Regions from separate parts of the Rhizobium sp. No.120 genome, predicted to be linked through region 1. Evidence: predicted binding sites of a transcription regulator. Region 1 holds the regulator's gene; each other region holds the start of a gene.
What was found. Region 1 encodes PhoB, which activates phosphate uptake and scavenging genes when phosphate is short. Its sites were predicted from a motif close to TGTCATNNANCTGTCAT; they were not measured.
Positions count from the first base shown of each region.

Region 2: a site for PhoB is predicted at 7,455-7,471, ahead of phnC (phosphonate ABC transporter ATP-binding protein). Genes of this name have one in related genera too.
Region 3: a site for PhoB is predicted at 8,730-8,746, ahead of ACYJRZ_RS25555 (acid phosphatase). Genes of this name have one in related genera too.

Region 1 covers NZ_BAAJNQ010000002.1:406,319-416,611, reverse strand. The annotation lists gene apaG (Co2+/Mg2+ efflux protein ApaG) at 237-629, shown strand; gene ACYJRZ_RS07755 (Hsp33 family molecular chaperone) at 637-1,626, opposite strand; gene argF (ornithine carbamoyltransferase) at 1,785-2,702, opposite strand; gene ACYJRZ_RS07745 (acetylornithine transaminase) at 2,776-3,975, opposite strand; gene ACYJRZ_RS07740 (GcrA family cell cycle regulator) at 4,401-4,928, shown strand; gene phoB (phosphate regulon transcriptional regulator PhoB) at 5,119-5,802, opposite strand; gene phoU (phosphate signaling complex protein PhoU) at 5,834-6,547, opposite strand; gene pstB (phosphate ABC transporter ATP-binding protein PstB) at 6,599-7,414, opposite strand; gene pstA (phosphate ABC transporter permease PstA) at 7,430-8,764, opposite strand; gene pstC (phosphate ABC transporter permease subunit PstC) at 8,761-10,242, opposite strand.
Region 2 covers NZ_BAAJNQ010000002.1:41,840-52,132, reverse strand. The annotation lists gene ACYJRZ_RS05920 (2,3-bisphosphoglycerate-dependent phosphoglycerate mutase) at 1-583, shown strand, start outside; gene phnF (phosphonate metabolism transcriptional regulator PhnF) at 698-1,432, opposite strand; gene phnG (phosphonate C-P lyase system protein PhnG) at 1,526-2,002, shown strand; gene phnH (phosphonate C-P lyase system protein PhnH) at 2,002-2,628, shown strand; gene ACYJRZ_RS05900 (carbon-phosphorus lyase complex subunit) at 2,632-3,741, shown strand; gene ACYJRZ_RS05895 (alpha-D-ribose 1-methylphosphonate 5-phosphate C-P-lyase PhnJ) at 3,738-4,631, shown strand; gene phnK (phosphonate C-P lyase system protein PhnK) at 4,628-5,404, shown strand; gene phnL (phosphonate C-P lyase system protein PhnL) at 5,414-6,121, shown strand; gene ACYJRZ_RS05880 (DapH/DapD/GlmU-related protein) at 6,118-6,735, shown strand; gene ACYJRZ_RS05875 (pyridoxamine 5'-phosphate oxidase family protein) at 6,829-7,383, shown strand; gene phnC (phosphonate ABC transporter ATP-binding protein) at 7,608-8,462, shown strand; gene phnD (phosphonate ABC transporter substrate-binding protein) at 8,558-9,469, shown strand; gene phnE (phosphonate ABC transporter, permease protein PhnE) at 9,553-10,293, shown strand, end outside.
Region 3 covers NZ_BAAJNQ010000012.1:107,827-118,119, reverse strand. The annotation lists gene ACYJRZ_RS25610 (HD domain-containing protein) at 1-202, opposite strand, end outside; gene ACYJRZ_RS25605 (hypothetical protein) at 201-917, shown strand; gene ACYJRZ_RS25600 (DUF1328 domain-containing protein) at 982-1,143, shown strand; gene ACYJRZ_RS25595 (PAS domain S-box protein) at 1,327-2,421, shown strand; gene ACYJRZ_RS25590 (YciE/YciF ferroxidase family protein) at 2,599-3,099, opposite strand; gene ACYJRZ_RS25585 (hypothetical protein) at 3,197-3,373, opposite strand; partial or broken gene ACYJRZ_RS25580 (sugar ABC transporter ATP-binding protein) at 4,008-4,303, shown strand; gene ACYJRZ_RS25575 (putative bifunctional diguanylate cyclase/phosphodiesterase) at 4,511-6,475, shown strand; partial or broken gene ACYJRZ_RS25570 (transposase) at 6,528-6,981, shown strand; gene ACYJRZ_RS25565 (hypothetical protein) at 7,214-7,420, shown strand; gene ACYJRZ_RS25560 (cytochrome-c peroxidase) at 7,458-8,702, opposite strand; gene ACYJRZ_RS25555 (acid phosphatase) at 8,874-10,293, shown strand, end outside.

The sequences.
Region 1 (10,293 bases):
CGTTAACCTTTAACATGAACCGTAATAGCTGGAATCAAAGCCGCCCTGGCCGTTCACGCAGGATTTCATCACGCCGTTCCTTGACGGAAAGCATCGGTTATAGGATACCGCTAAATATCCTGCACTTTGCGGGAGTGGTGGAAAGCGGATAATATGCCGCAAACTTGAAAATGCTGAAACAGCCATGCGGCTTGAAGGAGCGTCCGGCGTTTCGGGACAATGGCAAGGTGTCAGGCATGTATCGCGCCCTAACACGCGACATCGAGGTGGTTGTAGAACCGTTTTATCTGGAGGAGCAATCCGATCCGGAGGACGATCGCTATGTCTGGGGATACCGCATCGTCATCTCCAACCATTCGAAGAAAGCCGTGAAGCTGGTGACGCGCTACTGGCACATTACCGACATGAACGGCATCGTGGATGAGGTGACGGGACCCGGCGTGGTCGGCGAGCAGCCGCACCTGAAGCCCGGCGATACCTATGAATATTCCTCGGGCTGCCCGCTGGATACACCGTCAGGCATGATGTTCGGCCATTACCAGATGGAGACGGACGACGGGGAGCAATTCCATGTCAAGATCCCCGCCTTCTCTCTCGATACGCCAAACCTGCTGCGCACGCTGAATTAAAGCTGACTCAGGCCGCTTCTATCTCGGACACTTCGAAACGATAGGTCGTCGAGCAGAACTCGCAGGTCACGGCAATTTCGCCATTCTCCTGACTGGCCTCGATCTCCTCGGCCGTGAAGCCCTTCAAGACGCCCTTCAGCTTGTCGCGCGAGCACGAACAGCGGTCATAGACGGCCTTCGGTTCATAGACGCGTACGCCGCGCTCGTGGAAGAGGCGATAGAGAAGCCGCTCGGTGCCGACTTGCGGATCCGTCAATTCGTCGGCGTCGATGGTTTCCACCAGGCTGCGGGCTTCCGACCAGGCGTCATCCTCGACATGATCACGCACGCCTGTATCGCCATCGCCACCATGCAGGTCCGGCTGGCGCATGCGCTCAGGCGCTTCCGGCAAGAACTGGGCGATCAGGCCACCAGCCCGCCAGCGGTGACGCGGCTTGCCGTTTTCATCACGATCGAAAAGTTCTGCAGCGCCCAGACGCACGCGCGTCGGGATCTGTTCAGACTGACGGAAATAGGTGCCTGCAATCTCCTCGAGCGACGCGCCGTCAAGTGCGACAATGCCCTGATAAGGCTGCGTGAAACGGCCCTGATCGATGGTGAAAGCGAGCACGCCCTTGCCGAGCAGCTGCTCCGGCTCGGTCCGGCCTTCGGCAACTGCCTTTGCCAGCGCTTCTTCATCGAAACGGGCATAGGCCCGGACGTTTTCCGGGGTCGAGAAATCGGCGACCAGAAGGTCGACGGGACCGTCGCCCTTGGTCTGCACGGTGAACTTGCCTTCGAACTTCAGCGACGTGCCAAGCAGGACGGTCAGGACGATAGCTTCGGCGAGCAGCCGTGCGACCGGCGCCGGATAGTCGTGCCGGGCGAGAATGGCGTCCAGCAGCGGACCAAGCTGCACGGCACGGCCGCGCACATCCAGACCTTCCACCTGGAAGGGAACGACATGATCGTCACCGGCGAAATCGAACTGACCCAGCGAGGCGGCATTTTCTGCCATTGCTTTACTCCTGCAGCATGACGCCGAAAAGTGAGAGCGGTTTTCGGGCGCCGTCATGCTCTATTCTTTGATTCTAGACCGGATTCAGGTCCTAGGTCGCTTCGACCTGGGACCATCCGGCTCTAGGGCCCGCGCCCTTCAGACGCGGTTTGATATCTTCAGATCGCGCCCAGGCACCAAGCAAGAATCGACTTTTGCGCATGAAGGCGGTTTTCCGCCTCATCGAAGACAACGGATTGCGGACCGTCGATCACCTCGTCCGTCACTTCCTCTCCGCGATGGGCGGGCAGGCAATGCATGAACAAAGCGTCTTTGCCGGCCTGTGCCATCAAAGCCTTGTTGACCTGATAGGGCTGAAAGACGTTGTGACCGCGTGCCCGGTGCTCCTGATTCATGGAAACCCAGGTATCGGTTACCACGCAATCGGCGCCGGCGACCGCACGGTCTGCATCATGCGAGAGCATGATTTCGGCGCCCTCGTTGCGGGCCCAGTTCAGATAGTGATCCTTCGGCTCGGAACCAAGGGGTACCGCCATATTCATGCGATAGCCGAAGCGTGCCGCGCCTTCGATCAGCGAATGCAGCACGTTGTTGCCGTCGCCCGTCCAGGCAAGCGTCTTGCCCTTGATCGGGCCGCGATGCTCTTCAAAGGTCATGATGTCGGCCATGATCTGGCAGGGATGCGTATCGTCGGTCAGCGCATTGATGACCGGAACCGTCGCATGTTCCGCCAACTCCAGCAGGCGCGAATGATCCGTCGTGCGGATCATGATCGCGTCGACATAGCGCGACAGCACCTTAGCGGTATCGCCAATCGTTTCGGCGCGACCAAGCTGCATCTCGGTACCCGAGAGGAACAGCGTTTCGCCGCCGAGCTGGCGCATGCCGACGTCGAAGGAAACACGAGTTCGGGTGGACGGCTTCTCGAAGATCATCGCCAGCATCTTGCCGGCCAGCGGCTTGTCGGCAGTGCCAGCCTTCTGCGCGCTCTTTCGCACCATCGCGTCATCGATGATATTGCGCAGATCGGCAGCCGGAACGGCAGAGAGATCGAGAAAGTGTTTCGGAGAAGCCATGTCCTTACCTGTGCTCCAGAAAAAACAATAACGCCCGCGTGGGGCACGAACGCCCCAAATGCGGGCGGTAAGCTCAAGCCGATTTTTTGACGCGGGCAGCGCGCGCACGCTCGGCGGCACGCTCCAGGCGAGCAAGACCTTCGCGTGCTTCTTCGGCGGTAACGACCAGCGGCGGCAGCAGACGGATGACGTTGTCGCCCGCCGGCACGCCGAGCAGATGCTCGGCACGGATCGCCTGCAGCAACTCCGCCTGCGGAATGGCCGCCTTGATGCCGAGCATCAGGCCTTCGCCACGAACGTCCTCGATGATGTCAGGAAAGCGATCCTTGAGCGAGGCGAGCCCCTGGCGGAAGACCAGCGCGACATCGCGCACATGCTGCAGGAAACCTTCGGCAAGCACGATATCGAGAACCGCATTTCCGACCGCCATGGCGAGCGGATTGCCGCCATAGGTCGAGCCATGCGTCCCCGCCTTCATGCCCGAGGCGGCCTCCGCCGTCGCAAGGCAGGCGCCGAGCGGGAAACCGCCACCGATGCCCTTGGCGACAGCCATGATATCAGGCTTGATGCCGGCCCATTCATAGGCGAAAAGCTTGCCAGTACGGCCGACGCCACACTGTACTTCGTCGAGGATCAGCAGCAGGCCGTGTTCATCGCAGATCTCACGCAGCCCGCGCAGGAATTCGTTGGTGGCCGGACGGATGCCGCCCTCGCCCTGGACCGGCTCGATCAGGATTCCGGCCGTCGCATCTGTGATGGCAGCACGCACGGCATCGAGATCGCCGAACGGTACCTGATCGAAGCCCGGCGCTTTCGGGCCGAAACCTTCGATATACTTTTCCTGACCGCCGGCGGCGATCGTCGCGATTGTGCGGCCGTGGAAGGCGCCCTCGAAGGTGATGATGTGGAACTTCTCGGGATGTCCCTTGGCGAATTGATAGCGCCGCGCCGTCTTGATGGCGCATTCCAGCGCCTCGGCGCCCGAATTGGTGAAGAACACCTTGTCGGCAAAGGTCACTTCCGTCAGCCGCTTCGACAGCTTCTCCTGGCCGGGCACCTCATAAAGGTTGGACAGGTGCCAGACCTTGTCGGCCTGTGCCTTCAGCTCGGCGACAAGATGAGGATGGGCATGACCGAGCGAGTTGACCGCCACGCCGGCGGCGAAATCAAGGTAGCGCTCGCCATTTTCAGTGACCAGCCAGACGCCTTCGCCTCGCTCGAACCGCAGAGGAGCGCGCAGATAGGTGTCATAAAGCGGCGTGGTCTCGGCCATGGCCATATCTCCTGGATCACAACTTTAAGGACCGATCGCTTCCCTTTGATGAAACGGGTCCGAAAAAATCAAAAATGCCGCCTCGCGGCGGCCTGGGCACTATTGATGTTTTGCACCGCGATGTCAACAAAACTGGCGTTTTAGCAGTTGCGAGAAAGCGCTTGCCGGCAAAAGAGATGGGTTGGGCGGCGCCTATGGCAGAAATGCCACGCCCGGACAGCAAGTTGGGGAAAACCTCGAAATCGATTCCTCAAGATTCCCGCGACTCTTGTCACGGAGTCAGCCTCACACTAGGTTAAAAACCAATTGCTAGACTGCATGCGGCGGAACTAGTCACCACAATTTTAGAGCGTTTCGCGCCTCGATCCCATGCGAGGCAATGGTGAGGGATTCTGCCATCGGAAACGCGACAGCGGAGACAGGGCATGAATTGGACAGACGAACGCGTCGAGAAGCTGAAAAAGCTATGGTCCGAAGGTTTGAGCGCCAGCCAGATCGCTGCGCAGCTCGGTGGCGTAAGCCGTAATGCCGTTATCGGCAAGGTACATCGCCTGAACCTCCCCGGCCGAGCGAAGGCGGGCGGCACCACAACTGTGGCGCGCACGCCAAAGCGCGGCGCAGCAGCACCCCGCACCGCAACCTACGGATCGCGCGTCGCTACCCGCACGGTGGTCGCCCGCCAGCAGGGCGCAACGATGCTGAAGGAAGAGATCGAGATCGATTCCGTCAATGAAATCCAGTATCGCCCGGCATCGAATGTCGTCGTTCCGATCTCCCGTCGCCTCGGCCTGACGGAACTGACGGAACGCACCTGCAAGTGGCCGGTCGGCGACCCGCTGAAGGACGACTTCCACTTCTGCGGCAACGACAGCCCGGATTCTTCGCCCTACTGCACCTATCATCAGCGCATGGCCTACCAGCCGGTGCATGAGCGCCGGCGCAACAACGGCTGAAAGTGGCAGCAAGACAAAGAAAAACGGGCCCCTCGAGGCCCGTTTTTCTGTTTCCGCCGCTCCTGCATAATTCCTTAAATCGGAATCGATTTAAGGGAAAATTTTGCAGCATTTTAAGATGTTACAGCGACCTTAACGCGTCTTGAAAGACGCGTGGCGCTGTAATGGTGATACCCGAGCGGCAACCCGCTCAAGCTTCCATGGAATAGCCCGCCCCGCGAACAGTGCGGATGACATCCTGCATGTTGGAGAAATTGAGCGCCTTGCGCAGGCGACCGACATGGACGTCGACAGTGCGTTCGTCGACATAGATATCATGACCCCAAACGCCGTCGAGCAGCTGCGAACGCGAGAAGACACGGCCCGGCGAGGACATCAGAAACTCCAGCAGGCGGAATTCCGTCGGCCCCAGGCGCACTTCGCGGCTCTTGCGGTGGACGCGATGGGTTTCGCGGTCTAACTCGATATCGCCGCAACGCAGCACCGTGGAGAGAACCTCCGGGCGGGCACGCCGCAGCATCGCCTTGACGCGAGCCATCAGCTCCGGCGTCGAGAACGGCTTGACGACGTAATCGTCCGCGCCGGTCGAAAGTCCGCGCACACGCTCGCTTTCCTCGCCGCGGGCCGTCAGCATGATGATCGGCAGGCGCTCCGTCTCCGGCCGCATGCGCAGCCGGCGGCAGAGCTCGATACCGGACACGCCAGGGAGCATCCAGTCGAGGATCAGGAGATCGGGGATGCGCTCCTGGAGACGCAGCTCGGCCTCATCGCCTCTGAGGATCGTGTCGACCTCGAAGCCTTCGGCCTCGAGATTGTAGCGCAGCAGAACGCTAAGCGCTTCCTCGTCTTCTACAACAGCAACTCTCGGAACCATGCGCCTATGGTCTCCTTTCTTCGCTTCCAGATTATTCCGTCACTGCGCCGACGGTATTGGCGGTATCGTCCTTCGGGCGCTCGCCTTCCGGCTGCGCGCCTGTCGCCATGTAATAGATCGTCTCGGCGATGTTGGTGGCATGATCGCCGATGCGCTCAATGTTCTTGGCACAGAAGAGAAGATGCGTGCAGGTGGTGATGTTGCGCGGATCTTCCATCATGTAGGTCAGCATCTCGCGGAAGAGCGAGGTGTACATGGCGTCGATCTCTTCGTCGCGCTCGCGGATCGACACGGCCTTGTCAGGCGAGCGGGTCGCGTAGACATCGAGAACTTCCTTGAGCTGGCTCAGCGCCAGTTCGGAGAGATGCTCGATGCCGCGGGCGAGACGGCGGGGAACACCAGTTCCCTGCACGGCGATGACGCGCTTTGCGGTGTTCTTTCCGAGATCGCCAACGCGCTCCAGATCGGAGGCGATGCGGATCGAGCCCATGATTTCGCGCAGGTCCGCTGCCATCGGCTGGCGGCGTGCAATGGTAACGATCGCCTTGTCGCCGACTTCACGCTCGGCATGGTCGAGAACGACATCGTCGGAGATGACCTTCTGCGCGAGAGCAGCATCGCTGTTGACGAGAGCGCGTACGCTGTCGCTAACCATCTGCTCGGCCAGGCCGCCCATTTCGGCAATGCGGCGGGTCAGGAACTTCAGGTCTTCGTCGTAGGCAGAGAGAATGTGAGTGGAGACCATTTTTCTATCCTCAAGGTGAACTATGTGAAAGGAGCCGCGCGCCTGCCATCATCAACCAAAACGGCCCATGATGTAATCCTGAGTGCGGAAATCGTCGGGATTGGTGAACATCTTATCGGTGTCGTTCTCCTCGACCAGGTGGCCGAGATGGAACATTGCGGTACGCTGCGAGACGCGTGCTGCCTGCTGCATGGAATGCGTCACGATGACGATGGTGAAATTCTCCCGCAGCTCGTGGATGAGATCCTCGACCTTCGCGGTCGCGATCGGATCGAGCGCCGAACACGGCTCGTCCATCAAGATGACCTCCGGGCTGACCGCGACGGCGCGCGCGATGCAAAGGCGCTGCTGCTGGCCGCCAGACAGGCTCGTGCCGGCATCGTGGAGCCGATCCTTCACCTCGCCCCATAGACCCGCCTTCTGAAGGCTGGTTTCGACGATATGCTCAAGATCGGCCTTGGAACGATGCAGGCCATGGATACGCGGACCGTAGGCGACGTTCTCAAAGATGGACTTCGGAAACGGATTGGGCTTCTGGAACACCATGCCGACGCGGGCGCGCAACTCAACCACATCGATGCTGTCGTCGTAGACATCCTGATCGTCGAGCGTGATCTTGCCGGTGACGCGGCAGGTCTCAATCGTATCGTTCATGCGGTTAAGGCAGCGCAGGAAGGTGGACTTGCCACAGCCGGAAGGGCCGATCAGAGCCGTGACCGTATTGGCGCGGATCTTCAGATTGACATCGAAAAGCGCTCGCTTGTCGCCGTAGAACACCGAAACGTCCTGGCCGATCATCTTGTAGGGGATCGTGATCATCTTCTTGGCCAAGGCTCTTTCGCTTGCGGCTTCCGTCATCATGTTCATTTCGTGCGCCCTCCCTTACCAGCGCCGCTCGAAGCGGCGGCGCAGCAAGATGGCGCCGATGTTCATCGCGACGAGGAAGAAGAGAAGGACGATGATGGCGCCGGACGTCCTTTCGACAAAGGCACGCTCGGCTTCGCTCGCCCACATGTAGATCTGCACCGGCAGCGCCGTCGAAGGATCGAGCGGCGATGTCGGGTAATTGGCGACGAAGGCGACCATGCCGATCAGAAGAAGCGGCGCGGTCTCGCCGAGCGCATGCGCAAGCCCGAGGATCGTGCCGGTCAGAATGCCGGGCATAGCTAGCGGCAGAACGTGATGGAAGACCATCTGCATGCGCGAGGCGCCAAGCCCGAGCGCCGCGCTGCGGATCGACGGCGGCACCGCACGTAGCGCCGAGCGCGTGGCGATGATAATCATCGGCAGCGTCATCAGGCTCAGCACCAGACCGCCGACCAGCGAGGCCGAGCGCGGCAGCCCCATCATGTTGATGAAGACCGAGAGACCCAGCAGGCCGTAGACGATCGAGGGGACGGCGGCGAGATTGTTGATGTTGACCTCGATCAGATCCGTCAGCCGGTTCTTGGGTGCGAACTCTTCCAGATAGATCGAGGCGGCAACGCCGACTGGCAAGGCAAGCACGAGAACGGTCAGCATCAGGTAGAACGAGCCGATCAGCGCGACACCGAGACCGGCGGCTTCCGGGCGGCTGGAATTGCCTGACAGGAAGAGACCGCTGTTGAAGGCCTTGTAAAGCGCACCGCTTTCGCTGAGTTGCTTCATCCAGGCGACCTGGCGGTCGGATACCTTGCGGTCCTTCTCGTCGACAGTCAGATCGATCTGGCCCTTGTTGGCGGAATCGATATTGGCGCTGGCCAAGAAGGTGACCTTCTGTGTCGTCCCGATGATCGAGGGATTGGCAACGACCCTGTCGCGCAGCGCGATCCTGGCACCGTCCGACACCATCGCCGTCGCTTCGCGCACAAGCACGCGATTGGCCGGATCGATGCCGAGCACCTTCACCAGCGCGTCGCGCACAAGAACCGGATAGTTGGCTGATATCAGAACCTTCGGATCGGTGGCCCGCTTATCCGTCGGGTCGATCACCTTCTCGGAGAATTCGATCGGCAAGGTGATCGAAGTCTGGACGAAAGCGGTATAGCCCGTGCGGACCACTGTGAAGATCAGGACGGCAAGAAAGATAAGCCCGAAGATGACGGCTGTGATCCCATACGCGCGGAAGCGGCGCTCGGCCGCGTAGCGTCGCCTGATGCCGATATCACGGCGCACCGACGCACCCGGTGTCAGGCCACGCGGCATGTTGAGCTGAGAGGAGGATACGACGTCGCTCATTCGTATTGCTCCCTGTATCGACGGACGATGTAGAGCGCATAGACGTTGAGGCACAGCGTCAGGCAGAACAGCGTGATACCGAGAGCGAAGGCGACAAGCGTCTGCGGCGAGGTGAACTCCAGATCGCCCGTCAGCTGGTTGACGATCTTCACGGTGACTGTCGTCATCGGCTCGAAGGGATCGAGCTGCATGCGTGCGGCAACGCCGGCGGCCAGCACCACGATCATGGTTTCACCGATCGCCCGCGACGCGGTCATCAGCAGTGCACCGACAATGCCCGGAAGGGCGGCTGGCAGCAGAACGCGCTTGACCGTTTCGGACCGCGTGGCGCCAAGCCCGAGCGAGCCGTCGCGCAGCGAACGCGGCACGGCCATGATGATGTCGTCCGACAGCGAGGAAACGTAAGGAATGAGCATCACGCCCATGACAAAGCCGGCCGTCAAGACGCTCTGTGCCTCGATGAAGCTTCTGTAGTTGCCGGTCATCAGACCGTCGATCTCGGCGGAGATATCGCGCAGGAAGGGGCCGACTGTGACAAGGGCGAAGAAACCGTAGACGATCGTTGGAATGCCGGCCAGGACCTCCAGCATCGGCTTGGCGATGGAGCGAACGCGAGCCGAGGCATATTCGGCCATGTAGATCGCCGCGAACAGGCCGATAGGCACGGCAAAGAGCATGGCGACGAGCCCGATATAGATCGTGCCCGCCAGCAGCGGGATCAGGCCGAAGGTGCCCGAGGTCTGTGCGCCGGCGCCGGTGAAGCGCGGGTCCCAGACGGTACCGAAGAAGAATTCGCTGGCTGGCACCATGCTGAAGAAACGCGCCGCCTCCGAAAGCATGGAAACGACAATGCCGACCGTCGTCAGCACCGCAATCGAAGAAGCGACGATCAGGGCTCCGAGGATGACTCGCTCGACGCGGTTGCGGGCGCGGAAACGCGGTGCAATGGCGCGAATACCATGGGCTGCGCAAAGCAGCGATAGGACGATCGCCGCTGCCGACATAACCGTGCGGCTCACTTCGCGCATGCCATTATATTTGTTGGCGGCGTCGATCATGTAGCCCGTTGGGCGAACGGCGAGCGGAACGCCTTTCTGCGCCAGCAGCAACTGAAGATCGGCCCTGTCGCCGTCGACATCGGCAAGCTCCTGGCTATCGAGCATGCGCATGCCGCGAGCGATGCTGCGCACCATGCCGTAGCTAAGGTTGAGCTCAGCCGGCGGCAGAGACTGAACCTCCTCGGGAAAGGATTTGGTCACCAGGCGATCGATAACGATGGGGCTAGCGATCAGCCAGACGCAAACGAGCGCCAAGGGCGGGAGTACCGCCCATATGGCGGCATATGCACCGTGATAGCCGAGGCGGGAATGCATTGACGAGGGCTTGCCGCCCGACAGCGCAGCCGCCCTCACACGCCCCAGCACGAAAGCAGAGGCGCCGAAGACCGACAGGCAGAGTAGCAGCAGCGATACACTCATTCCCATTCCCCGGCGAACGCCGGCGTAGCGGAAAGCCGCGCCGGTGCTCGA
Region 2 (10,293 bases), 360 kb from region 1:
GAATCTCTTTACCGGCTGGAAGGACCCCGATTTGACGGCGCTCGGCATCGAAGAAGCCAAGACCGGCGGCAAGGCTCTTGCCGATTACGGCATCAAGTACGACATCGCCTTCACCTCGGCACTCACACGCGCCCAGCACACGTTGAAGATCATCCTGGATGAAATCGGCCAACCCGGCCTCGAAACGATCAAGGATCAGGCGCTGAACGAGCGCGATTATGGCGATCTATCCGGCCTCAACAAGGATGACGCCCGCGCCAAGTGGGGCGAGGAGCAGGTTCACATCTGGCGCCGCTCCTACGACGTTCCGCCGCCCGGCGGCGAAAGCCTGCGCGACACCGGCGCCCGCGTCTGGCCCTACTACCTCACCGAAATCCTGCCGCGCGTGCTCGCCGGTCAGAATGTGCTGGTCGCGGCGCACGGCAATTCGCTGCGCTCGCTCGTCATGGTTCTCGATCGCCTGAGCAAGGCGCAGATCCTCGAGCTCAACCTCGCGACCGGCGTGCCGATGGTCTACAAGCTCAAGGCCGATTCCACCGTCGCCTCGAAGGAAGTCCTCGGCGACATGTCCGGCGCGCATTGAGCGCAATCTATCGGGGTTAGAAAGCCCCTCACCCTAGCCTTCTCCCCGCCAGCGGGGGGAAAGTGGCCGCCCTTCGGCAAGCTCAGGAGGCCGGATGAGGGGCTATCCCCAACCTCAGTTCTCGACGGTGAAGCGCACCCTGTCGGCGGCGAAGCGCGAAATCGAATACTGCACCGGGACATTGTCGAGATCCGCATTGAGCGCCTGGGCGACGAGAACGATAGCGCCGGGGGATAGTTGCAGATCGGTGAGATCGCCTTCGTCGGCGTGCGTCGCGGTGATCTCGGTGATGACGCGGACGTAATCCGGAACGCCAAGCTCCTTGAATGCCTTGGTGATCGATCCGGTCGTCCGGTAGACCTCCGCGATATCGCCGAAACGATCTGCCGGAAACCAGCTGGTAGCGCGCGAGACAGGCCGATGATCCGCCTGGCCGAGCGTTTCCAGCCGGATTAGCGGCGTGCCCGTCTTGACCTTGAGCTGTTTGGCTAATTCGGCGCTGGCAGCCTCTTCGCCCGATGCAAGCAGCACGCTACGGGTCTCGCGCACCTGATCGCCGATCCCTTGCGAAAATCGCGTACGTCTTGAAATCGGAAAACTCAGCCGCTCCTTGCGCTCGATCAGCGTTCCGCGTCCCTGCACGGCCCGAACGATGCCTTCCTGGGCAAGTGCTGCCAGCGCGCTTCTGATCGTATGCCTGTTGACGCCGAACTGCAGCGCCAGCACCGTTTCCGGCGGCACCATACCCGTCTCGTCGAAGTCGCCGTGATTGATCGAGGTCCGAATCCGGTCGGCAATCTGCCGCCAGAGCGCTACCCCCGTCTGCCTCTGTATCTTCTGCCCTGCCATCTCGCCCTGTCACACGCTTGTCACGACTCACTAATAGATATAAACATATCTTGTATGGTTGTCTATATCAATAGACATTTAGAGGAAGGCGCGATGAATTCAGCACAAAGGCAGGAAGCGGCGGCACAGGAGCGTCGGGAACGCAAGCGCGTCGCCGACCTCTTGGCGCAGGCAGAACGCGACGAGCTAGAGGCAGCGTGGGAAGCATTGCCGAGCAAGCCGACGGTGCAGCCGGTACGCGGCCCCGAGACGGGACTCGTCATGGTGCGCGGCCGCATCGGTGGTGGAGGTTCCCCGTTCAATCTCGGCGAAGTCACAGTGACACGCGCTACCGTCAGGCTGGCATCCAATACAATCGGCCATGCGCACGCGCTTGGCACGGATCGGGAAAAGGTCCGGCTTTCGGCCATCTTCGATGCTCTTTGGCAGCAATCGGCCACCAAGGAGTTCGTCGAAAAGGCGATCCTGCAGCCGGTGACCGAACGTATCGAAAACTATGATCGCAAGCGCGCGGAAGAGACGGCGGCGACCCGCGTCGATTTCTTCACCATGGTTCGCGGAGAAGATTGATGAGCCTTTCCAGCACCCCAACCTTCGGCAATGAGGCCCTGACCGGCGGCTTCACCGATCCGGTTTTCGACGCCCAGAGTATCTTCAAGATGACGATGGACGCCATGGCACGCCCGGGCACCCTGCAGACCATTGCGGCCGACATTGCGCCGCCGGCTCTACTCGGCATCGCTGCCGGCGCCATTGGGCTCACCCTTTGCGATCACGATACACCGGTTTGGCTCTCCACTGGCTTCGCGCGATCGAGCCTGCCGGAATGGTTCGCCTTCCACACTGGAGCGCCCGTCATCTCGGAAAGGCTGGAAGCACATTTTGCTTTTATCGAAACCGGCATGGCGCTTTCCTCCTTCAGCCAGTTCGGCATCGGCACCCAGGAATATCCGGACCGTTCGACGACGATCGTGCTTGAGATCGAAAGCCTGGACGGCGGCAAGGACCTCGCGCTTTCCGGCCCCGGCATCAAGGACATCACGATGATTGCGCCGATCGGTTTGCCGGATGCATTGCTGCGCATCTGGAACGACAATCGCGCCCTTTTCCCACGCGGCGTCGATCTCATCCTGACCGCGGGCCGGCAATTCCTCTGCCTGCCACGCACCACCAAGATCACCGCGACGGAGTTGTGACATATGTATGTTGCCGTTAAGGGCGGCGAAGCCGCCATCGCCAATGCTCACCGGCTGCTGGCCGACCGTCGCCGCGGCGACCGTTCGCTGCCGGCTATTGGCATCGACCAGATCGTGGCGCAGCTCGCACTTGCCGTCGATCGCGTCATGGCCGAGGCCTCGCTTTATGACCGCACGCTCGCCGCACTTGCCGTTCGCCAGGCGCGCGGCGACATGATCGAGGCGATCTTCCTGCTCAGAGCCTACCGCACCACGCTGCCGCGCTTCGGCTATTCCCAGCCGCTCGACACCGCTGTCATGAAGATCGAGCGCCGCATTTCCGCGACCTACAAGGATTTGCCGGGTGGCCAGCTTCTCGGCCCGACCTTCGATTATACGCACCGTCTGCTCGACCCCAGCCTTTTGACCGACGAGCCTGTCGATGAGCCGATGCAGCGGCCAGCTGAAGATGGCCGCGTGATGCGTGTCTCGGAAATTCTCGGCCAGGAAGGACTGATCGAAGGCGACGGCACTATGCCTGTCGATCACGAGATCGGCGACCTGACGCGCGAGCCGCTGGAGTTCCCGATGACCCGCGACCTTCGCCTGCAGGCGCTCGCCCGCGGCGACGAAGGCTTCCTGCTGGCGCTCGGCTATTCGACCCAGCGCGGCTATGGCCGCACCCACCCCTTCACCGGCGAAATCCGTATCGGCGAGGTGGAAGTGGAATTCGAGGTGCAGGAACTCGGCTTTGCCGTCTCGCTCGGCCGCATCCAGGTGACCGAATGCCAGATGGTCAACCAGTTCAAGGGCTCGGCTAAGGCACCGCCACAGTTCACCCGTGGCTATGGCCTGGTCTTCGGCCAGAGCGAGCGCAAGGCCATGGCAATGTCACTGGTCGACCGCGCGCTGCGCGCCGAAGAGCTCGGCGAAGACATCGTTGCGCCGGCACAGGACGAGGAATTCGTCATTTCCCACTCCGACAACGTGCAGGCGACGGGCTTCGTCGAACATCTGAAGCTGCCGCATTATGTCGACTTCCAGGCCGAACTCGACCTGGTGCGGCGCATGCGCCGCGACTTCGAGGCCGCTCGCGATCGCGGCATGGAACCCATGACGGAGGCAGCCGAATGACCGAACTCGCCACCTACAATTTCGCCTATCTCGACGAACAGACCAAGCGGATGATCCGCCGCGCCATTCTGAAGGCGATCGCCATTCCCGGCTATCAGGTGCCTTTCGCCTCCCGCGAAATGCCGATGCCTTACGGCTGGGGCACCGGCGGCGTGCAGCTGACGGCGGCGATCATCGGCCCGCAGGACGTGCTGAAGGTCATCGACCAGGGTGCCGACGACACGACGAACGCCGTTTCCATCCGCGCCTTCTTCCAGAAGGTCGCCAATGTCGCTGTCACCACCCGCACGGAAGAGGCGACCATCATCCAGACGCGCCACCGCATTCCGGAAGCCAAGCTCGGGCCGAACCAGGTGCTGGTTTACCAGGTGCCGATCCCAGAACCCTTACGCTTCCTGGAGCCGCGTGAGACCGAGACGCGCAAGATGCATGCGCTGGAGGAATACGGCCTCATGCATGTGAAGCTCTATGAGGATATCGCCCGCAACGGCCGCATTGCCACGACCTACGCCTATCCGGTCAAGGTCGCCGGCCGCTACGTCATGGACCCATCGCCGACGCCGAAGTTCGACAATCCGAAAATGCATCTGTCGGACGCGCTGCAGCTGTTTGGCGCCGGCCGCGAGAAGCGTATTTATGCCGTGCCGCCCTATACGGAAGTGGTCAGCCTGGATTTCGAGGATCATCCATTCGAAGTGCAACGCTTCGACAAGCCCTGCGCTCTTTGCGGCGCCGAGCAGGTCTATCTCGACGAAGTGATCCTCGACGACAAGGGCGGACGCATGTTCGTCTGCTCCGATACCGATTTCTGCGAGGATCGCCGCGCCCACGGCCATGCCGGGCCTATGCTGGCGTCAAATGGGCTCGCATCCAAGGAGGCTGCCGAATGAGTGACTCACCCCTTCTCAAGGTCAAGGACGTCTCGAAATTCTACGGCAGCCGCATCGGTTGCCGCGATGTGTCCTTCGAACTCTGGCCCGGCGAAGTGTTGGCTATCGTCGGCGAATCCGGCTCCGGCAAGACGACGCTGCTCAACTGCATCTCGACACGGCTACTGCCGACGACAGGCAGCGTCGAATACCATATGCGCGACGAGACCTATCGCGATCTCTTCCGCATGAACGAGGCCGAGCGCCGCTTCCTGATGCGCACCGACTGGGGCTTCGTGCACCAGAACCCGGCCGATGGTCTGCGCATGACGGTCTCGGCCGGCGCCAATGTCGGCGAGCGGCTGATGGCGATCGGCAACCGCCACTATGGCAACATCCGCCACACAGCCATCGACTGGCTGGAGCGGGTCGAGATCGATGCCGACCGCATCGACGATCAGCCACGCGCCTTCTCCGGCGGCATGCGCCAACGCCTGCAGATTGCCCGCAATCTGGTGACTGGCCCCCGGCTGGTCTTCATGGATGAGCCAACCGGCGGTCTTGATGTATCCGTGCAGGCCCGTCTGCTCGACCTGGTCCGCGGTCTCGTCAACGATCTCGGCCTGTCGGCCATCATCGTAACCCACGATCTCGCGGTCGCCCGCCTCCTGTCGCATCGCATGATGGTGATGAAGGACGGCCAGGTGATCGAGCATGGTTTGACCGACCGCGTGCTCGACGATCCGCGCGAACCCTATACGCAACTGCTGGTCTCTTCGATCCTGCAGGTCTGAGGAAGAAACATGGCAACCCCACTCGTCGTTTCCGAAGTATTCAAGAGCTTCACCATGCATCTGCGCGACGGCATTCGCCTGCCGGTCGTTGCCGATGTCTCCTTCTCCGTCGCCGCCGGCGAATGCGTCGTGCTCGGCGGTCCGTCCGGCATCGGCAAGAGCTCGTTGCTGAAGATGATCTATGGCAACTATGCCGTCGACAGCGGCCAGATCCTGGTCACTCACCGGGACAGGATCGTCGATCTCGCCACTGCCGATCCGCGCACCGTGCTTGACGTCCGCCGCCAGACAATGGGCTATGTCAGCCAGTTCCTGCGCACCGTGCCGCGCGTCGCCGCCATCGATGTCGTTGCCGAGCCGTTGCTGGCACGCGGTGTGACCGTGAGCGAAGCCCGCGAAAGGGCAGCCGAACTGCTGGCGCAGCTGAATCTCCCGAAGGAACTCTGGCAACTGCCACCTGCCACCTTCTCGGGCGGCGAGCAGCAGCGCGTCAACATCGCCCGTGGTTTCATCACCGATCACGCCATCCTGCTGCTCGACGAACCAACGGCATCGCTCGACGCCCGCAATCGTGCCGTCGTCGTCGACATGATCGAGCAGAAGAAGGAAGCCGGCGTAGCACTGCTGGGCATTTTCCATGATGAGGAAGTGCGCGAGGCCGTCAGCAGCCGCATTCTCGACGTCTCGCAGTTCTCGCCGCGGAAGGCCGCCGCATGAGCCGCAAATTGGGCGAGACGCCCTTCATCAGCGCCTCGGCCAGCGTCAGCAATTCGACGCTCGGCCGCTATACCGAGGTCTCCGACCGCTGCCGCATCGACGAAGTCGAGATGGGCGATTATTCCTACATCATGCAGGATGGCGCGGTCTGGTGCGCGACGATCGGCAAATTCGTCAACATCGCCGCCGCCGTGCGCATCAACGCCACCAACCATCCGACATGGCGTGCGACGCTGCACCATTTCACCTATCGCGCGGCCGACTACTGGCCTGACGCCGATATGGAGACGGATTTTTTCACCTGGCGGCGCGACAACCGGGTCGTTATCGGTCACGACGTCTGGATCGGTCACGGCGCCACGATCCTGCCGGGTGTGACAGTCGGCAACGGTGCCGTCATAGGGGCCGGCGCGGTCGTCTCCAAGGATGTCGCCCCCTATACGATCGTCGGCGGCGTGCCGGCCAAGCTGATCCGCGAACGCTTCACCGCCGAAATCGGTGCGCGCATGGATAGGCTTGCCTGGTGGGATTGGGATCACGACCGGCTGCGCACGGCGCTTGCCGATTTCCGTGCCTTATCTGCGGAAGATTTCCTGGATCGCTACGCCGCCTGAGGACGCTTTTCACCCTCAGCGGGCTTGCGAGGCGGTGACAAGCGATCCAGCTTTCAGATGATCCTTGCAAGGACGGGATCGAGAGGAGTTTCTATGGCAAAACAGTTTTCCAGCGTCGACGATCGCCTGCGCGATTTCATCGCGCGGCAGCATATCTTCTTCACGGCATCTGCGACATCGGCGTCCCGGGTCAATGTTTCGCCACGCGAAACGTTGTGCCTGCGGATCATCTCCCCGAACACCGCCATCTATCTCGACCGCACTGGCAGCGGCAACGAGACCGCGGCGCATATGAAGGCCGACGGACGGCTGACGATCATGTTCTGCGCCGTCGAGGGGCCGCCGATGATCCTGCGCCTCTATGGCCGCGGCCGGATCATCCATCGCTCGACGCCCGAATATCGTGAATTGCTGCAAAATCACTATGCGGATGAAGAGCCGCTCGGTGCACGGCAGATCGTGTGGCTGGACTTCGATCTCGTGCAGACCTCCTGCGGCTTCGGTGTGCCGCTCTTTTCCTATGAAGGCGAGAGGCCGAGCCTCGACCAATGGGCCAAAGCCAAGGGTCCTGATGGCATTGAAGAATATCGGCGCGAGAAAAATAGCTTCAGCATGGACGGCCTGCCGACCGGCATGTTTGATGGCTAAATTTAACGGAAAGCCCTCAGCCGGCTAATCTTGCGAAAACGACGGGAATTGTAACAGCAGTTACATAAAACTGACATCGGAGCTTCATGAAGCGGGACTAATCGGTTGCCTTGTGATTGGCGCCGACCCCGTCGAAACTCCCTTCGAGGCAGGGGCATGCGCCCATTCTTAGCACCGGTACCGCTGAAATTTCTGCAGCCCGGCAGCCGCGAAAGGGAAGCACTATGTTCGAACTCAGGAATGTCTCGCGCCGGTTTGGAAACAAGCTCGCTGTCGATTCCGTCACTTTGGACATACCGCAGGGACAGATGGTCGGTGTCATTGGCCGCTCCGGCGCTGGCAAGTCGACGCTGCTGCGCATGATCAATCGCCTCGCCGATCCGAGCTCCGGTTCCATCCATTTCGCCGGCACCGAGGTTTCGAAGCTCAGCGGCCGTGCGCTGCGGAGCTGGCAGCGCGATTGCGCCATGATCTTCCAGCAGTTCAACCTCGTGCCGCGCCTTGACGTGCTCACCAACGTCATGCTCGGCCGCCTCAACCATCGCTCGACGGTTCTGAGCCTGCTCTCCGTCTTCACCCGCGAAGAGCGCATCGAAGCCATCGCGGCGCTTGAGCGCCTCGGCATCGAGCAGACGGCCCTGCAGATGGCCGGCACACTTTCCGGCGGTCAGCAGCAGCGCGTCGCCATCGCCCGCGCCCTGATGCAGCAGCCGAAGATGATGCTGGCCGACGAGCCAATCGCCTCGCTCGATCCCCTGAATGCCAAGATCGTCATGGATGCGCTGCGGGATATCAACGAGCGCGAAGGCATCACCGTCATCACTAACCTGCATACGCTGGACACGGCGCGCAACTACTGCGAACGCATCGTCGGCATGGCAGCCGGCAAGGTCGTCTTCGACGGCAAGCCGACCGATCTGACGGCAGCAGCCGTCAAGGAAATCTATGGCACCGACAAGGACGGCGCCGGCATCAACGAGACTATGACGTCGACATCCATCAACATAGCCGATCCGGCCGCGCAAGCCGCGGCGACTGAATCTGCCGGCCCGCAACCGCTGGCACTGGCCGGTCTCTGAGAGGGACGGCCGGGATCGAAGGCCCGCGTCAAGGGCGCATTTCTTCTATCAGACCGAAGACATCCGGGGACACCGGTTAATCAGGAGACGAACCCATGTTGAAGAAAGCACTTTTTGCCGCTACGGCGCTCGTTGCGCTCGCAGCCGGCGCTGCTGCTAATGCTGCAGACCTCAAGGAATTCCGAGTCGGCATTCTCGGCGGCGAAAACGAAGCCGACCGCCTGCGCAACTATGCCTGCCTTTCCGATCACCTGAAGAAGGAATTCGGTTTCGAGAAGGTTTCGCTCTTCCCAGCCGCAGACTATAACGGCGTTATCCAGGGCCTGCTCGGCGGCACGCTCGACTTCGCGGAACTCGGCGCTTCCGGCTACGCAGCCGTCGCCATCAAGGACCCGAAAGCCGTTACCCCGATCCTGACCACGCAGCAGACCGACGGCTCCACCGGCTATTACTCGATCGGCCTTGCCCTCAAGTCTTCCGGCATCAAGACGATCATGGACGCCAAGGGCAAGAAGCTCGGCTACGCCGATCCGGACTCCACCTCGGGCTACCTCGTTCCGCTGACGCAGATTCCGAAGACCACCGGCGTGCCGAACGACAAGTTCTTCGGCTCGACCCAGTTCAACGGCGGCCATGAGAACAATCTGCTCGCCGCTTACGACGGCAAGGTCGACGTTGCTGTCGACGATTCCTCGGGCGTTGGCGATTTCAAGGACGGCTTCACCTCCGGCACCTTCCGCAAGGAAGTCGACAAGGGCGCCGTCGACCCGAACAAGCTCGTCGAAGTCTGGCGTTCGCCGCTGATCCCGAACGGTCCACTCGTGGTTCGCAACGCTCTCGGCACCGAATGGCAGACCAAGCTGGCTGACTTCTTCATGAAGCTGCCGACGACCGACGCCAAGTGCTTCAACGCCATCGAAGGCGGCGACTTCAAGGGCTACGTCAAGGTTACTCCGGACTTCTACAACGCCGTCATCGACGTTCGTAAGGCTGCCATCGGCGGCTGATCCGCATCCCGATAATGGGGCGGCCGGCAACGGCCGCCCTTTTGCTATTCACACCCCTTTGCGATTCACAAGGGCAGGACTTTATGACGATCGCCGATACGCACCCGAACATGCAAAGCGCGCCGCAGAGCGCCAAGGAGATCGGCGATGCCTGGAGCAAGATGGTGGCCAAGCGCCGCCTCTACACTGGCATCGGTCTCGCGATCCTGCTCGTCGCCTTCATCAGCTCCGTACGCTTCGCCGACGAAAACAATGCCGGGCATTTCTTCGACCGCCTGCCGCATCTCTTCGATTTCCTGAGCTGGCTCATTCCAAAGGACTGGGCCGACGTCTACCGCGCGCTTTTCGACCTGCCGAGCCCGAACGGGGCCAACGGCGCGGGCGGCGAGGAATTCAATTTCCCGCTCGGCCGCGTCTATGTCTGGGGCGATTTCTATATCCCCGAATATTTCGAACTGATGATCATCACGATCAACGTGGCGCTGGTATCGACCATCATCGGCTTCGTCTTTGCCGTGCCTATGAGCTTCTTCGCCGCCCGCAACATGTCACCCTCCAATCCAATCCGGCTGGTGACCAAGCGCATCATGGAATTCCTGCGCGCTTTTCCCGAGATCGTCATCGCCGGGCTATTTTCGGCGATCCTGTCGATCGGCCCGATTGCCGCCATCATCGCCGTCGGCCTGCACACGATCGGTGCGCTTGGCAAACTCTTCTACGAAGTCGTCGAGAATATCGACATGAAGCCCGACGAGGGCATGCGCGCCGTCGGCGCGAGCTGGAGCGAGCGCGTGCGCTTCGCCGCGCTGCCGCAGGTGCTGCCG
Region 3 (10,293 bases), on a different contig from region 1:
AACCCTCTTCTCGCAATCGATCGAGCGTCCATCCCCTTCCTTTCTCGACGACATCGTGAAGATAGGCGACGGTGCGGGCATCATCCCCGGAAACGGGAAGTGCGATCCGCTGGCAATGCGCGAAAAAAGGGCGTCCCGTCTTATCGGTTTGCCCTTCATGCGCCTCGAGCGCAATCTGTATGGCTTGGTCAAGGTGCTTCATGACATTCAACGCATCGAGTTATCGCGGATGCTTCCCCGAAATCAATGAACCAAGCTCAAAACTGATTGTTCCCCTTCCCCGCCGCAGCGCCGGGGCCACAATTCATTCTCGCAATTCGCCCTGCCATGCTGATGCCGAATTTTTCTGGTTTTGGCTTCCCCCGATTTTGGAAAGGCGCAGCATGGAATTCATCAATCGTTATGTCGATCGACCATTACTTGAATGTGGAGCGACGGCGCTGCGGACATGGCACCAACACACAGGCCAATCGCCGCAGAAACTTGCGCCTTTCTGGAATCTCTTCGTCATTTTGTTGCTTCTATCCGCAAGCAACCTCTTCTTAGCGAGCACCGCCTACGGGCTGACTTTCGCCGCCCTGCTGATGCTCTCCATTCCGTCGCTCCGGGTCCTGGTTTTTGGTCGCACCACAAAGACTTACGACATCCGTGCCTATCGTGCGCTGGCTGCCATTGCGGTTCGCAAGCGCGAAGCCGAATGGGCCGTTCGCCTGACGGTGCTGTTCACCTCGGTCCTCTTCCCATTCTGCGTGCAAACCAACGATCAGACGACGGCATTGTTTCTCCTCGGCGCCAGTCTGTGGTTTGCACTCATCGTGCCGGTAAGACTGTATCTGGAAGCCGCCGAACCGCCGCCACCGGCTGATGGTAGCAGCAAGGCTTATTTGCAAGACGCGAAGTTTGCCGCTCAAACCTAATTACCAACGGTGGAACAAACTCATAGCTGCCCCGTTCTCCATTTAGGAACAAATGGAGAGTAAGATGCTTTATTATGCGTTGGTATTTCTGGTCGTAGCCCTGATCGCGGGTGCCCTTGGATTTGGCGGTATTGCCGGCGCGTCGGCATCAATTGCTCAGGTGCTATTCTTCATCTTCCTGCTATTCTTCATTGTCTCCCTGGTCATGAATGTGATGAGGCGTTAGGGCACGAGCAAGCGGAAATGGTTTCCGTCTCCTTGGCGCGAAAACCGAATGCCTCGCTCCCGCATAAGCTGCGCATGAAGGCCCCTTGCGTGCGGCAGCCAGCTACCCCATCTCCGTAGGTATCCAAAAAATACAGGAGATCGTGGTTCACCAAGAATGGTGGACGGAAACGGGAGACAGCGAATGCGTGAAGAGGCATCTGATCTATTGAAATCGACGGATTTCCAACAAGATGCGGCAACGACTTCCTCATCACCAAACGCAGTCGTCCCGCCTGCGGAACCCGCCGACACCGACGCGCCTTTGGCGCAGGCGCTGCTCGCGGCCATCGTCGAGAGCTCCGACGACGCAATCATCAGCAAATCTCTCACCGGACACATCACCAGCTGGAACCGAAGCGCCGAACGGCTTTTCGGATATACCGCGGCCGAAGTGATGGGACAGCACATTTCCATTATCATCCCGGACGATCGGCTGCATGAAGAAGATGTCATCATCGCCAGCATTCGCGGCGGAAAGAGGATTGAACATTATGAAACCGTCCGCCGCCGGAAGGATGGAACCTTGATAGATATCTCACTGACGGTTTCTCCGGTTCGCGACAGCCACGGCGATATCGTCGGAGCTTCGAAAGTCGCTCGTGACATTTCCGAGCGCAAGCGCGCGGCAGAACGCCAGGTCCTTCTGCTTCGGGAAATGAACCACAGAATCAAGAATATCTTCGCTATTGCGAACGCAGTGGTCGGCTTGAGCGAGCGCACGGCAACAACAGTCCACGAACTTGCACGCGACGTGCGAGCCCGCATAAGCGCATTGGCAATCGCAAACGAGCTGACGCTTCCCGATGTTGGACACGCTGTGAGCTATCAGTCGCAGGAAACGACGGTTTTTGCGCTCGTCAAGGCTCTCTTTGCCGCCCATCAAGTCGATGGCGTGGAGCGTGTCTCCATTAGAGGTCAAGATGTCCCGGTGCGGGGGAACATGTTGACGTCGCTTGCCTTGCTCCTGCACGAATTCTCCACGAACGCGACGAAGTACGGCGCCTTATCGGCACCAGAGGGCCGCATCGAAATCGAGGTGCGCAACGACACGGACTTCTCGCTTATCTGGAGGGAAATCGGAGGGCCTGCCGTCCATCAACCCGATGGCTCCGGTGGCTTTGGTTCGCAGCTCGAAGAAGCGACAATCAGGTCGCTGCAGGGATCCATCGACCGCGAGTGGAATCCGACGGGACTGAAAATTTTCTTGCGAATTTCCTCCGCTGTCTTGCTTCGTTAGATGCAATTCCAGGCAAAGCATGCAGCGCCCTTCCGTCTGGAGTTGCGTAAAAGCAATAAGATAGTAGGGCATAGAGATTCTGTGAAAAACTGTGCCGCTCCGCCAGAATGCTATCATGTTTGATCCCGAGCGATGCGTTGCCGAGGCAGCGCATCGCTCGGAAATGCGGCCAAGTTTCTACGCGGCTTTTTTCGCCTTTGCGTTCGCCGCCGTTTCTGCAAGCTTGGTCAGCTTCTGGTCGGTCGCTTTTTCTTCTGCGAGCGTCTGCTGAAGAAGAGGCACCGCGTCCTTCAACCCGAGTTGCTTTGCCCATTCGACAAGGGTGCCGTAGCGAGCAATTTCATAGTGCTCGACAGCCTGCGCAGAAGAGATCAGGCCTGCGTCGAGAACGGACGTACCCTTGAACTCTTCGGTGATCTCGTCGGCTTCGGCTATGATGCCCTGGATCGCCTCGCATGTCTTGCCCCGTGCCGGCTTCCCAAGCATTTCGAAGATCTGCTCCAGGCGCTCGACATGACCCTGCGTTTCATCGCGGTGATGCAGAAAGCCTTGCTTGCCTTCCTCTGCCTGCGCCGCGCGCGCCATCTTGGGCAGAGCCTTGAGAATTTGCTTCTCGGCGTAGTATATGTCTTTCAGAGTATCCAGGAACAGATCGTTCAATGTCTTCTCGGATGCCATTGTTTCCTCCAACGATTATCGGTGAGTTCTTTCGGGCGGCTAGCTTACTGCCGCCCTCAGAGAAAGACCGCCTGCGCGGCATTGCATGAAAACTGAATCACGAGTTCTTATGACTCTGCTGGCCGGCCTTCACATGTTGTTCATGACTGCCACCACGCGTTCCCTCTTTTGACTGTTCGTTCCGAGACGAAGCCTGCTGCTTCGCGCCGGTATTCTTGTGGCTTTGCTGGCCAGCTTTGACATGCTGATCATGTGAACCGCCTTGAGTTGCCATGTTCTTTCTCCTTGGCTTGATTGCGAGGCCTTAGTTGGTCTCGACTTCCAAACAGACGGATTAGGCTTTGGTTCCGCCAAGACTTTCAAAAAATGCCATCTTCCTATTTCGCTAATTAATGCAAGCGATATGGGGCAGTGGTCTTTTCCATCTCGATAACTTCGTTCTCAATGAGCTGCGTATTCGTTATCACGAGAAATACCTGCCCGATGACATTCGGCGCCAGGCATCCCGATGAAAATTCCAGCTTTGGATCCTTTCAGCAAGTTGAATGGAAGCGAACAGCCAGACCGCGTGTTCCTGAGATCTCACGTCCCCGAGATATGTGGAACCAATTGTTCTACTCTTTGTTCGATTTGGCTTCCAGAAAATGCAAGACCCATGCGGATGACCGGCAGCCCAAGAGGTTCTCCCAAAATACGAGCTTATGATGGTAGCCTTTGCTTGGATTAGCTTTCGCACCCCACCGGCGTGGCGGCGCCGGCGTCAGACCTCGTGATCCGGGAATGGCCTAAGTGGAAATAGATCATTGTTACAAAATGCGACGCGGCTCACGTTCTCCGCACTCCGCTTCTGCGGCGTACGTCTGCAAAAGCAGCCGGCCGCCCGCATCAAGCAGCGCTTGCAAGCGACCGCCGAGACCCTCGATCTCGTGCCTTATCTCGACCGCTATCCGCGTCAACTTTCCGGCGGCCAGCGCCAGCGCGTCGCCATGGGCCGGCAATCGTCCGCTCGCCGCAGGACTTCCTGTTCGATAAGCCGCTGTCCAACCTCCACGCCAAGCTGCGTGTACAAATGCGTAAAGAAATCAGGGAGCTGCATCAGCGACTCAATACGACGACCATCTATGTAACCCACGACCAGGTGGAAGCCATGACCATGGCCGACAAGATCGCGGTTATGCAGGGCGGCCATATCGAGCAGATCGGCATAGGTCCAAAAGCACATATTTATTCTATTAAACCTTGCTCCTGGGGATAATAAAACATCTTGAATAAGAAAAACTCCCGTTTCGATTGGCTTAAAACCGCGCGCATCCGAAAGTTGTATTAATTCTTTTGTGATTAACTATATGTATTTCAAATAACGTAATGACCAATATGCCATGAATTGCGCCATTATGCTGTGAGCTGCACAATGGAAATACTAAATATCAAACAAAGCCTGCTGGACTTCATGTCCGTTCGATCGGATAATCCAGACCTGCTGAAGGCTCAGTACCACGCCTTCACCCGGCAGATGCCGATGATGTATTTCATCCTGATCTCGAGCACTTGGGCGCTTTCCATTACCCATATGCAGTCAGCACCGATTTGGCTCACTTTTGGCATTCCCGCACTTTTCACGCTCGGCTGTACGCTGAGGATCGGATTCTGGTGGAGAACGCGGAATGCTGAGCCCGGGCCAGACGTGGCTTACGCCGCGCTCGCACGCACCAACCGTCTGGCAGTCGGCATTCCCATTGCATTTACTGTTTGGTCGTTTTTGCTGGTGCCTTACGGCGATGCATATGCGCAATCTCACGTTGCCTTCTATATGGCGATCACCGTTATCTCCTGCATTTTCTGTCTGATGTATGTGCGTTCGGCAGCATTCATAGTGACTGTGATTGTCAATGGAGCGTTCATTGTATTTTTCATCGCATCCAGGCAGCCGACCTTTATTGCCATAGCGGTCAATGTGGCGCTGGTCTGCGCTGGCATGATGTCGATTCTCCTGACCAATTACCGCAATTTCGAGCGTATGGTTATCGCGCAACAACGCACGGAAGCGCTTGGCAATGAAAACCTTTTGCTTGCGAATATCGACAGTCTGACGGACCTACCCAACCGCCGCGCGTTTTTTGCGCATCTGGAAACTGAATTCCAAAAGGCCAAAGCCGAGAACACCAGACTGGCCTTGGGAGTCATTGATCTTGACGGCTTCAAGCCGGTCAACGACCTTTACGGACATTCGGCGGGAGATAAACTGCTAATTGACGTCAGCAGCCGCCTGACGGCCAGTTTGAAAGCTAGTCGAGCATTTCGATTGGGCGGTGACGAGTTTGCAATTGTCGCGCCGCTCGCGCCTGACGATACTCTGCTTGTAACAAACGCCAATGCCATTTCCGAAGGGCTAAGGGCACCCTATCATCTGCCGGAAGGAACGATGCACATATCCGCGTCGATGGGAATAGCTGTCTTTCCAAACCTCGCTTCTACGCTGGAGGAGCTGTTCGACAGGGCGGATTACGCGCTTTACCATGCCAAGAGAACACGCCGCGGGGGCGCCGTCCTATTTGACGTCGAGCATGAAAAGCAAATTAATATTGAAGCACGCATTGAGCACCTACTCAAGCAAGCCAGGTTGGAAGACGAACTTTCCGTCGTGTTTCAGCCGATCGTGAATATAGATCACGGGCAAACGGTTGGCTTTGAAGCCTTGGCGCGCTGGCACAGCCCAGTCCTCGGACACGTGGCGCCCACGCAATTCTTCTCTATTGCCGAGCGGGCCGGCATCGTCGGTTCGCTGACACGTCCTCTACTTAAAAAGGCACTTGCTTTCGCATCGAAGTGGGAAAAATCCTTGCGCCTGTCATTCAATCTATCGGCCCACGATCTCAACTCCTGCGAAGGAGTGCTTTCATTGATCGCAATTATCGAGGGCAGCAGCTTTGACCCACGGCGCCTTGATCTTGAAATTACGGAAACGGCGTTTGCACATGATTTCGAGCAAATCAAATTGTCGGTGGAAATGCTACGACGCCTCGGTTGCGGCATTTCACTGGACGACTTCGGCACCGGCTACTCTAGCCTGACACGGTTGCATGCTCTTCCTCTCACTAAGATCAAGATCGATCGCAGCTTCGTTACAGACTTACACAAGAGACCCGCCAGCTATAAAATAGTGAAGTCTCTGCTCACTCTCAGCCGAGACATGGGTCTCGAATGCGTGGTTGAAGGTGTAGAAACACCGGAAGAGCTTGCCGCGCTTAAAGGATTGGGAGGTACGCTGGTTCAGGGCTACCTCTATTCACGACCACTCAGCGATAAAGATGCTGCCGAATGGTGTTTCAGCGCGCCACGGCAAGGCGGAACCTTAGCTGGGGTCGGGACCTATTAATCCGTTGCGTTGACTTCAAGGAGATGATTCAAGGCTGCAGGAGGATGCTGCCTTGTCTCATTTGTTGACGCTGGAACAGTTGTGCCGGATTGAGCCTTATTTTCCCTTGTCGCACGGGGTGCCGCGAGTAGACGATCGACGGGTTTTGAGCGGCATGCTGTTCGTAATCCGCAATGGCCTTCGATCGCGAGATGCCCCTGCAGACCGTGGTCCGCACAAAACCATCTACAACCGCCTAAGGCGGGGAACCAGCCTACAGTTCTGCAGCCTTCCGGCAAGCGCTTGTCGAGCGCGGCATCATGCCCTGTATTCCGCCTTCCGCGAAGCACAGCATCCAGCACAGCTATGACCGTAACCTTTATAGGCACCGGCACAGGATCGAGAACATGTTTGCACGCCTCAAGGACTGGCGTGGCATCTATACCCGCTACGACCGATGTGCCCACACCTTCTTATCCGCCATTGCCTTCGCTGCAGCATTCATATTCTGGATCAATGAGTCTTGACCCTAGCTGAGCCGCGGGCATTCTCGACACGTTTTCAAAGCCAAATGCGGGTTGACTTACAAAGAAGTGTAAGTTTTCCGTTCCGCCATCGCAAAGATCCCTCCGTACTTGGATCAGTAGAGCGCCCTCATTCACAAAGATTGATACCGGCGCGACACGGTGGCATGGTCGGAGGGTAGGCAAGCTCGTCCGCGACGCGGAATGGAGCAAGACACCAGGGAGAGCAAAAGCAATGGACGTCGATAAGGTTATTGCATTGGTTTCTGCAGCCGGGATCGAACTGACGGACAGACGCCGAACCAATTCAGATGATGGCTGGTCTCTCAACTTTGCCAATGGCGCCGAACTCACCGTCGGTGACGACGGCAAGATCAACGCCTCGGGCAAAGGTTCAGACGCGATCCTTAATCTACTCGACCTGAAGGCAAGCGGCACCTAGGGATCAAGGTCCCAGCGGCCACGGACTGCGCGTCCCCTCACTTTGGCGGATCGTAGCCGTCGGTGAGCGTACGCAGGAACGCGACCACATCATCGATCTCGGCTGGAGAGAGCGCTGGGGCCTCTCCCTGCTTACGATCGAAGGGCGGATCCATATTGATGTTTGCCTTGGCTGCCAGCGGCAAATCGTCATACTTGTCCACGCTCCCATCGGGCGCCCGAGGATACCACCGCTCCGGATGCGTCTCTCGCTCGACATAAAAGCGTACGGCATCCTGTAAGGAATGAATGCTGCCATTATGGAAGAAGGTCTTACGCAGAGCAACATTGCGCAGCGTCGGCGTGCGGAAGAGCCCGCAATAGTCCTCGCGCCCGATGAAGTCGGTCCGCAAAGGACCGCATAGACCGAGATCGTAAAATGTCGGATCCTTGTTGGCGGGAATGTCTGGGTTGCGAGGCACACCAATGGCGATCAGACCATAGTCCGTGAATTGCGGCGGCGTGCCGTCGTTCCCACGCTGGCTTACATGGCAGGACGCACAATTGCCTTTATCCGACGCATTGAACAATTCGAGTCCCCTTGCCTCCTGAAGCGTGAGTACGGCCTTGCCGGCCAACACGGCATCATACTTGCTCGAATAGGGATAGAAGGTCCGATAGTCCTGCTGGAAAACTTCCAAAGCCTTTAGCACGGTGCGAAAGACATTAGCTGGATCTCGAGCGGCATTTGGTCCGACGATATCTGCGATCGCCTTACCGTGGCCCGCCTCAAGCACATGTCGTCCAATGTCGGCCTCTGATTTGTTGCCCATCTCGAACTCGGAAAACAGCGGGATTCTAGCTTGCTCGCCGCCGCGGTCGACCCGACCGTCCCAGGTCAGGCCACCGGTCGGACCGTTGTCGACGCTTTCATCGGCCTCATCCTCGGATTCGAAGAAATGCTCGGTGAAGGGTGGGACGACCTGTAGATATTTGAGCGAGGGGACCGCCCGCAAGCCTGGATGATTCAGGTCACCGCCACCGAGTTGGACCGATCGATCATTGACGGGCCCAAAGCCGTGCTCGGGATCATGGCAGGAGGAACAGGCCATCTTGCCGGAGGCCGACAGCGATGGATCGAAGAAGAGGGCTTTACCAAGTGCCGCCAGAGCTGATGTCTGTTGTCGCACCTCCGCGCGCGACATTGCTTCGCCCACGGCAGTCGACGTGATCATCAACAGCATTGCGACGAAAGCGCTAATCCCGAGCCATTGTCCTGTAGGCGGCTTCAAATGCATCGCCATGGCGCTGCCCCTTACTACAATGGCACATGTCATACGGCTATTTCATACGGTCATTATCGTTAGCGGGGTTTGGGAGCAGTTTCAATTAGCGCTTGCCTTGGATACCCGCCAGCATATGTTGCCTTATCGAAGTCGAGGCGCATCCACTAACCCCCGGGAGGACGATCCAAAATGAAGTCGATCACTGCTACCGCCATCTGCGCGTTAAGCCTTTCCGTGGCTGCGGTTGGCTCGGCCGTCGCCGGAAGTTCCGAAGCAAATGCCGGGTCGAGCGCGAAGATCGCCGTTGACCTCAAACTCATCGACACGGTCGTGGTGATCTATGCGGAAAACCGCAGTTTCGACAATCTCTATGGCAATTTCCCGGGCGCAAACGGAGTCTCGAAGGCGCCGACGGCCGCCCTCATCCAGCGCGACCGCGACGGCAAGCCATTGAAAGAATTGCCGCCGATCTGGGATGGTCTGACCGCCAAGGGCGTAACGCCGCCCGTAACGCAGGCTGAGACCGAGCATCTTCCCAATCGGCCATTCCATGTCGATGACCCCAAGGGCTTCAAGCTCGGGCTTGATACGATTACGCACGATCTCTGGCACCGCTACTATCAAAATCAAATGCAGATCGACGGTGGCCGCAACGACATGTTTGTCGCTTATGCGGATTCAGGTGCGCTGCCAATGGGTCTATGGGATGGCTCAAAAACGCCGATGTGGAAGGTGGCTCAGAAATACGTGCTGGTCGACAACTTCTTCATGGGCGCGTTCGGTGGCTCGTTCTTCAACCATCAATGGCTGATCTGCGCCTGTGCACCGTATTATCCGAACGCCGACACCAGTGCCGCCAAACCTTCCATCGCAGTCGTCGAGGCAGATGGCGTGACACTGAAGTCCGCACCCAACTCGCCGAAGTCTGCAATCGACGGCATTCCGAAATTTGTCAGCGATGGCAATCTCACGCCCGATTTCTATGCCGTCAACACAATGCAACCACCTTACCAGCCCAGTGGTAATGGTCCCGCGGCTGATGGCGACAAAGCCTTTGCTGATCCAAACAAGCCAACGACGTTGCCGCCGCAGACCGAGCCCACCATCGGCGACTTGCTTAGCCTTAAGCACGTGACCTGGGCTTGGTACGGAGGCGCATGGCAGGATGTTCTCGATAACGGAAATAAGCAGCCGACACCGAATTTCCAGTACCATCATCAACCGTTCAACTATTATGCGAGCTTCGCCCCCGGCACGGCCGCCAGGACCGAACACCTGAGAGATGGCGGCCTGGCGGGTGCCGAGTTCATCAAGGCGATCGACGCCGGCACGCTGCCTCAGGTCTCTTTCTACAAACCGCAGGGCAACCTCAATGAGCATTCCGGCTATGCCAACATTGAAGCCGGCGACGCCCATATTGCCGATGTAATCGCGCACCTGGAGAAGAGCCCGCAATGGCCCCATATGCTCGTCGTTGTCACCTATGACGAAAACGGCGGCCTTTGGGATCATGTCGCACCGCCCAAGGGTGATCGTTGGGGCCCCGGTTCCCGCATTCCCGCAATCATAGTCTCGCCCTATGCGCGCCATGGCTATGTCGATCACACAC